Regions from separate parts of the Mesobacillus stamsii genome, predicted to be linked through region 1. Evidence: predicted binding sites of a transcription regulator. Region 1 holds the regulator's gene; the other holds the start of a gene.
What was found. The regulator LexA, encoded in region 1, represses DNA repair genes until DNA is damaged. The targets are predictions, from matches to a motif close to CGAACATATGTTCG.
Positions count from the first base shown of each region.

Region 2: the regulator LexA is predicted to act here: its motif matches at 2,052-2,065, upstream of J2S25_RS16305 (YhjD family protein).

Region 1 covers NZ_JAUSUN010000003.1:15,197-19,631, reverse strand. The annotation lists gene J2S25_RS02785 (ATP-dependent DNA helicase) at 1-812, shown strand, start outside; gene J2S25_RS02780 (hypothetical protein) at 862-1,062, opposite strand; gene lexA (transcriptional repressor LexA) at 1,230-1,853, opposite strand; gene yneA (cell division suppressor protein YneA) at 2,008-2,322, shown strand; gene J2S25_RS02765 (YneB family resolvase-like protein) at 2,351-2,998, shown strand; gene J2S25_RS02760 (DUF896 domain-containing protein) at 3,074-3,307, shown strand; gene tkt (transketolase) at 3,565-4,435, shown strand, end outside.
Region 2 covers NZ_JAUSUN010000026.1:16,635-21,069, forward strand. The annotation lists gene J2S25_RS16290 (M48 family metallopeptidase) at 1-522, shown strand, start outside; gene J2S25_RS16295 (IDEAL domain-containing protein) at 603-839, opposite strand; gene J2S25_RS16300 (competence protein ComK) at 1,030-1,608, shown strand; gene J2S25_RS16305 (YhjD family protein) at 1,632-2,024, opposite strand; gene J2S25_RS16310 (S9 family peptidase) at 2,250-4,232, shown strand; gene J2S25_RS16315 (LCP family protein) at 4,380-4,435, shown strand, end outside.

The sequences.
Region 1 (4,435 bases):
AATATCTTGAGTTTTTTGCTTATGGATTATCCATATTCTTGAAGAATGAAGAAGGTATCTTCTGGCTTGAGGAAAATGAAGTCCAATCTTCTCTTGTCATTATGCCTCGACTGGTGGAGGACATTTTGAAAAAGGAAGTTTTCTCACAGAACATCCCGTTTGTGTTTTCATCAGCAACTTTATCGCAAGCTGGGAATTTCCACTATATAGCGAAAAGTCTTGGAATTGAAAAATATTCCTCCTTCACTGTCGCGTCCCCATTTGATTACGCAGAGCAGATGGATGTGAAAATTCATGTTCAAGATGATGAATGCATTAAATGGATAAAGATAGGGGAAGACCTGCGAACAACCAATGGAAGCACCCTTGTATTGTTTTCTTCCATACAAGAAATGGAGCGTTTTAGAATCTGGTCGAATGATCAAAAATGGGATTTTGCCATTCTGTTCGAAGGAGACCGAGAGATTAGTGAAACGGTTAAAGACTTCCAGAATGTTACTAGTACGGTGCTTTGCTCATACAGTTTATGGGAGGGTCTAGACGTCCCTGGAGAACCTCTTATTCAAGTGATCGTTGCCTCCTTGCCGTTCCCACCTCATGACCCCGTCTTCCAAGCAAAACGAAAGCAAGCAGAAAATCCTGCAGCAGAAATTGACATACCATATATGCTGCTTCGATTAAGACAGGGAATTGGCCGTTTGATTAGGAACAGCCAGGATTATGGCACGGTTCATTTGTGGCTTACGAAAGCGCAAGAAGAAAAATTCATGGGAGAGATAAGAGAAGTGCTTCCTGCTGCAAATATTCATTAATCAGGGAAAATCCCGACAGGCTTAGGCTTGTCGGGATTTTTTGATACAATTAGTTTCTGCACTTGCACTTTTTATAGCCGCAACCACATTCAGAATTTTCATCTTGAGCATCGGCAACCAAATCATTGATGATGCAACGTCGAACTGCTCTGCAAAGGTCCTCAAAATCAATCGTTGCTTTTACTTGATTGTTGTTGTGGTTAGGATAATAAACCCCTGCAACGTCATTGCCATTTCGTTTGTATCCCATCTATGACTCAACTCCTTCCCTTCTAAAAATGCTTACACCTCATCTTATTCGGAAAGGGACAAGTTGGTAGTAATTCTACCTATTTCGTACGAAAATGTGCACTTCTCATAGTCTTTCACATAAAAAAGAATAATAGAACGAAAAAAGCAAGCGGTGTCCGCTTGCTTTTAGTGCATATGACGATATACACCGATCACCTTACCGAGAATGGATACATTTCGAAGGATAATTGGATCCATCGATGAGTTTTCCGGCTGAAGTCGGAAATGGTCTTTCTCCTTAAAAAAACGTTTTACCGTCGCTTCATCCTCCTCTGTCATGGCAACAACAATGTCACCATTATTGGCAGTTTTTTGCTGCTTGACGATAACATAATCTCCGTCGAGGATCCCAGCTTCAATCATACTGTCCCCCATAACTTCCAGCATAAAAACCTGTTCATCATGCGGAACCAGGCGATCTGGAAGTGGGAAGTATTCTTCAACATTTTCAATTGCAGTTATCGGCACACCAGCAGTAACTTTCCCAACCACGGGAACATTTACGACATTGTATTTAGGAATTCGCGTTTCTTCGTCCAGCTCAAGAATTTCTATCGCACGCGGTTTTGTGGGGTCACGTCTGATCAGCCCTTTGCTTTCAAGCCTTGCCAGGTGGCCATGTACGGTTGAACTAGAGGCCAGTCCAACTGCTTCGCCAATTTCGCGAACGGATGGCGGATACCCTTTTTTCTTGACTTCAGCTTTTATGAATTCAAATATATCTTGTTGCCTCTTAGATAACTTTGTCATATTCACGCACCTCGTATATTTTCTTGTCCTTATTATACCATGTCCGGTCAGTAGATACAAACATAAGTTCGAATTTTTCTGTTGACATGAAACGGATGTTCGCATTATAATAAATTCAAATAAGCGAACGTATATTCGATAAGGGGTGTCAAAGATGAAAAAAATTTGGGATGGCTATTCATACACTTTTATTCTGATTGCTGTCAGTCTGATTTTTTCACTTGTAGCAAAAGCACATTTCAATAACAGTGAACAATACATAACTGTTACTATAGAAGAAGGGCAATCCTTATGGGAGATCGCTGAAACTTATGCAGCTGAGCATCATTTATCTGAAAATGAATTCGTGAGCTGGGTGGAAAAGGAAAATGGAATTATCGGTGAGAGGATTTTTCCGGGAGATGAGCTTGTTATTCCTGTGACGGCTGAATTTGGACAACCAACTCAAATCGCTGGCGCGGAAAGATAACTTAGACGTAGAATAAGGTGATGACAACATGAAAGCGATTATTTATTGCCGCGTAAGTACAACTAAGGAAACACAGGAAACATCGCTTGCCAGGCAAGAGGAGGAATTGTGCCATCTTGCGGATGAATATGGGTTTGAAGTAGTGAACATAATTAAAGAACAGGCAAGCGGTTATGACCTTGAAAGAGATGGCATACTGGAGCTGTTAGAATTGATAAAAGACAAAGCGATCGGTACGCTGTTGATTCAGGATGAAACCAGACTTGGCAGAGGGAATGCAAAAGTCGCAATCCTTCATTGCATCCTTAAGGAGAATGTAAAGCTATATAGCATCTCACACAATGGGGAGCTTCAACTATCTGAATCCGATTCTATGGTACTCCAGATTGTCAGCATGGTAGAAGAGTACCAGAGGAAAATCCATAATATTAAGATTAAACGCGGAATGAAACGAGCGGTGGAGCACGGTTACCAGCCGCAGCAGAATCTCAAAAATCAGGGTGTGCATTCCGGCAGAGACAGGAAGGACATGCCGGTAGGGGAAATCGTAAGGCTGCGAAATAATGGCCTAACATTTTCAGAAATCGCCGCTACCCTTAAAGGATTTGGCTATAATGTATCCAAAGCAACCGTGAATAGAAGATATCTGGAGTATATAGAGTCGGAGGAAGAGTAAAGCTCCTTTCTTGTAATACATTATGCTTTTTAGTAAGATGACAGTTGATATAATTTTTTACAAAGGAGCTTTACTATGCTATCAAGTGATAAGATTGCTAGGATCAATGAACTGGCAAGGAAAGCAAAATCATCCATGTTGACTGAAGAAGAAGCAAAGGAGCAAACTAAGCTTCGTGCCGAATACCTCCAGTCATTTCGTTCTTCGATGCTTAATACCCTAAAGGGAGTTACCATTGTTGACCCAGAGGGCAATGATGTAACACCTGAAAAATTAAAAGAAGAAAAAATGAAGAGTAAACTTCATTGATATATTCAATTTGGGATACAGAAGAGGATGTATCCCTTTTTGATTTCGACAGCATCGTAGAAAACACTAACAGCAGAAATAGGTTAAATGAAAGACCCTTCCGCCTTCATCGTTTGGTTACATAAGGGTAGCGAGTATGAGACAAAATAAATAATGATACAGCCTTTCCATCTCTCTCAGGCATAATTTGTTGTATAATATTTTCTCGCGCTATAATATTAAGGGTGTAGTTAGTACTTATAGAAAGGATGTATTTAATGTTTAAAGAAATTGATATGCTTTCCATTGATTCCGTTCGTACATTATCTATTGATGCGATTGAAAAGGCAAATTCTGGTCACCCTGGCATGCCGATGGGTGCAGCTCCAATGGCTTATACATTGTGGACACGTTACATGAACATCAATCCTAAAAATCCCCAATGGTTCAATCGCGACCGTTTCGTCCTGTCTGCTGGACATGGATCCATGTTGTTATACAGCTTGCTGCATCTTTCAGGATACGATTTATCCATGGAAGATATTAAGCAATTCCGTCAATGGGGAAGTAAGACCCCTGGACACCCTGAGTTTGGACACACTGCTGGTGTGGATGCAACTACTGGGCCGCTTGGTCAGGGGATTGCCATGGCAGTTGGTATGGCAATGGCAGAGCGTCATCTTTCAGCAGTTTACAACAAGGATAACTATAACATCGTTGACCACTATACATATAGCATTTGTGGCGATGGCGATTTAATGGAAGGCGTTTCAGCTGAAGCCGCTTCTCTAGCAGCACACCTTAAATTAGGGAAAATGGTTGTCCTTTACGATTCAAACGATATTTCACTGGATGGGGACCTTAATAAGTCATTCTCCGAGAGCGTGGAAGGCCGTTTCAAGTCGTACGGATGGCAGTACATCCGTGTTGAAGACGGCAATAACCTGGAAGAAATCTCGAGAGCAATTGAGGAAGCAAAAACAGATGCAGACCGCCCGACTATGATCGAAGTCAAGACAATCATCGGATATGGTTCTCCTAATTTATCTGGTAAATCAGATGTTCACGGTGCTCCACTTGGTGCGAATGAATCGAAACTAACAAAAGAAGCTTATAAATGGACCTTTGAAGATGATTTCTATGTTCCAA
Region 2 (4,435 bases), on a different contig from region 1:
GGATCCAATTCAAGGATTGTCCTCTGGGATACGACATTGAATAAATTGAACGATGACCAAATCCTGTTCATAATGGCCCATGAAATGGCCCATTATGTGGAGAAACATATATATATTGGAATTGCCGGATACTTGTTGATGTCATTGATCGGCCTCTACCTTGTCTCAAGATTGCTGAATTGGGCTATCAAACGATGGGGCAAGGAATTCAAATTGAAGCACCCAGGAGACTTGAGGTCACTCCCATTGTTTCTGATGTTCCTCTCCATGATGTTGTTTGCTGCAAGCCCTATCACCAATCTTGTTTCACGCTACCAGGAAACACGTGCAGACGACTATGCAATCGAAATGACGGGCAATACCGATGCAGCGATTTCTGCTTTCCAGGAATTGACGAAAGCGGGCCTCAGCCAGGTTAATCCACCTTGGCTGGTGAAAATTTTTCGCTACGGCCATCCGACCATGCTGGAGAGAATTTCAAGACTGGAAGAGTATGAAATCCAGAAGCGAAATGGCAACTGAAAAATAACTGTGAAAAATCCTCTAACCGAGGTTTTTCCTTTTATCAATGAAAAATCCCCTATATAGGGGATTTCACTCATTTATGTTCCGAATTGTTTGTTAAGGTCATTTAACTCTTTCGTCAAATTCAAAAACAAGAGTTTGTCACGATCATCGATCGCTTTGTCGATTCTGTTCATCAACTTTTCTCTTCTGGTATTCAGCTGAATTTCGGAGACTAGCATGTCAACATATAGGTCGAGAACAAACGATTCCTTGGCTTTGATGCGTTTCATCACACTGGCCTTCATGGTTTCAGAATACGAATTCTCTTTCACTGACCTCACCTCTTAGACCTTTTTTTTATTATATGGAGGATGCGAAAAATAATCAACTAATTTTTATAATTTTTAGAAAATTTTTTATCGAAAGTGTAATTGTGACTAAAAACAGAACTTTTTCAGTTTTTAAAGAAAATTTTAGCAATTATGTTAAAATAGGGCGTAAGGTATTTTTGGAGGTGAAGGTATGACAGGGAACCCAAGAAATTTAGTTGACGAATATGAAATAAATCCGTTTACAATGATCATTTTACCAGAAGATTATGGCAGCAAGATTTACTCGAGGATCATTGAACTGGAAGAGGAGTATGTATCCCCTTTTAGACCAATCGATCTTATCAAAAAAAGCTGTAGTTATTTTGGCAGCAGTTACGAAGGCAGGAAAGAAGGAACAAAACAGCTTACCGGGATTACCCATAAAACCCCAATCATAATTGACCCTATAAGCTCCATTTATTTCATGCCGACAAGCTCACCCACGAAGCCGGACTGCATTTGGGTATCACATGAGCATGTATTATTCCATAAAAAAGTAGATTCTCAAAGTACGCAAGTTACCTTCAGGAACAAAAAAACCATAGTTTTGCCGGTATCCCATCATTCATTTGAAAATCAGCTGCTTCGGACATCGATGCTGCGCACAAAATTCATGCAGCGTATGAAAGAAACGGAACGGAAAGCACTGTATTTGTTGCATGGTCCAAAATTCAGTGAAGTACAGGGTTATTCTCATATTAATCTGGTCAGCGAGTCCTATAAAGACTAACAAACAAAGGGGAATTCGGTTGTTTAGCCGGATTCCTTTTCAATTGTTTCCAAAACCGGCATAAATCGTTTGAATAGGTAGTGGATCATTAAATCCTGGACTTTGTTGCGGATACGGGGATTGAAGTAATTATGGTATTCTTCGTATCCTTTGTAAAGGAAGAGAAACATAGTGAAGGCATCATCTCTTTTTACTTCTTCTACTTTGAGCTGATTCTTTTTAAGATAGATTTTCACTTGTGCAAGTTCTTTCTGAACGGCTTTCATTGTTTGTTCGATTAGCTCCAAATAAGGCTTCTTTAATTTAAATGGACTATTTTCTACGACAGAAAGATCCCGGTTAAGCACGACCAGCACCATTGGCAAATAGATGGCTTGCTCCATCATATCGCGGTCTTTTTCAGGAATCCTTGTCATGTTGCTCTGCCCCTTTATTATAAAATAAGAACATAGGTTCGTAATCATCGTAATGGATTTTGAACAGAATTTCAAGAGGGTAAATGATTTTTCTTGTATTATTATCTTTTCCAAATTAGCAGCGAAGTTGTGAAAAAGTTTCCACAGAAAGCAGGAAATTTATTTCTGTTATCGAAATAAGAATAGTTAAGAAATCCATTTTATACGAGAAAGAAGGTTAGCTGGATGGAAAAAAGATTGATCAAGCCAGAAGATTTATTTGAATTGAAATCCGTTACAGATCCCCAGTATTCACCGGATGGAAAAAAGTGTGTATTTGTGCTGACGGAGATGTTGGAGGGAAAAAATGATTATGCCTCTAATCTATACATAATTGATATAGAAAATAGCGGGGAGCCGAAACAATGGACATATGGTGAGAACCGAAATCAATCACCAAGGTGGTCGCCGGACGGAACGGAGCTGGCATTCGTTTCGAACCGCAATGGGAAGAATCAAATCTTTGTTCTGGATGCTGCGGGCGGCGAGGCAAAGCAGGTGACGGATTTCAAGAATGGTGCAAGTGACCCAGTTTGGTCGCCGGACGGTAAAAAAATTGCTTGTTCGGTATCGTTAAAACCGGATGAGGATTTGTTTGAGAAAGCGGAAGAGAAGAAGGATGACAAGAAACTAGAGCCGTTCGTGGCAATAGAAATGAAGTATAAATCAGATGCTGCTGGCTTCTGGGATGGAAAGTACAAGCAAATTGTAATCGTCAGTGTTATAGATGGAGAGGCAGAGCTGGTTGCAAAAGGAGAGATGGACTCCCATTTGCAATGCTGGGCTCCTGATGGCAAAAGCCTTGTATTGTCGGCAGATGAGTCTCCAGAGCGGGATTTTTCTTTCAAAAGTGATTTATGGATACTGGACATACAGTCTGGAGTTAAAACGAAGATTACCAATGGCAAAGGGTATTTTGGCGATGCTGTTTTTTCTCCTGATGGAAAACACATTGGTTATACGGGGCATGAGCGGGAGTTTGAAAATGCAACATTGAGCCAGTTGTATATTCTGAGCTTGGAGACAGGACATGTGCAATGCCTCACAGAAAACATGGATATCCTTGTCGGTGATGCGGTTGCGGCTGATTTTCAGCAAGGAGCCCACAGCCCGGGGTTGATTTGGGGGGAAGACAGTGAAAGCCTTTATTTCCTTGCCACCGACCAGGGCAGCACAGTTTTGTATTTCGCTACTCTAAATGGAGAAGTGTACCCAGCGCTGCTTAATCAGCAGCATGTATACGGTTATACGCTGGACCGGAAAAATCAGAGAATGATTGCCGCAATCAGCAATCCGGTGCTTCCAGGGGAACTGTTCCAACTGGAAGCAACCACTGGTGAGATAAAGCAACTGACTTCAGTGAATGAAAAATTCCTTGCGTCGATTACTTTAGCTCAGCCCGAACAAATTTCATTCGAAGCCAGTGATGGCACGCCGCTCCACGGGTGGATCATGAAGCCAGCAAGATATGAAGTGAGCAAAAAATATCCGCTCATTCTAGAAGTGCATGGCGGCCCGCACGCGATGTATGCAAACTCTTATTTCAACGAATTTCAGGTGCTTGCTGCAGCAGGGTATGGAGTTCTTTATATCAATCCGCGCGGCAGTCATGGCTATGGCCAGCAGTTCGTCAATGCCGTTCGCGGGGATTATGGCGGCGGGGATTACCAGGATGTCATGGATGCCGTCGATTATGCGCTGCAAAACTACGACTTCATCGACAAGAATCGATTGGGAGTGACCGGAGGCAGCTATGGCGGATTCATGACGAACTGGATCGTCGGGCACACAGACAAATTCAAAGCAGCCGTCACCCAGCGTTCAATTTCGAACTGGATCAGCTTCTATGGTGTCAGTGATATTGGCTATTATTTTACCGAGTGGCAAATCAAAGCAGACTTAAGCGATCTGGAAACATTATGGAAGCACTCGCCGCTTGCCTATGTCGATCAAATCACTACACCGCTGTTGATTCTTCACAGTGAAAAAGACTACCGCTGCCCGATTGAGCAAGCAGAGCAGCTGTTTATTGCTTTAAAAAGACAGGGGAAGGAAACAAAGTTTATTCGCTTTCCGGAATCGAATCACGAGCTTTCAAGAAGTGGAAAGCCGAATCTGCGTTTGAGCAGATTGGCGGCCATTGTTGACTGGTTCGATCTTCATCTGTAAAATATAAATCAGCATCCCCGCAGCAATTTATCATGCAGCGGGGTTTTTTATGTAAAAATTCTTCGTATTCGTTTAAGGTTATAGGGACAGAAGGAAAATACTAATGACAAGTAGCATTCAACTAAAAATCGGAAGGGTTTTTTAAAAATGAGATCTGACAAGTACCAGCGTTCAAAAAAAAGAAAAAGAATCAGATGGTCCAG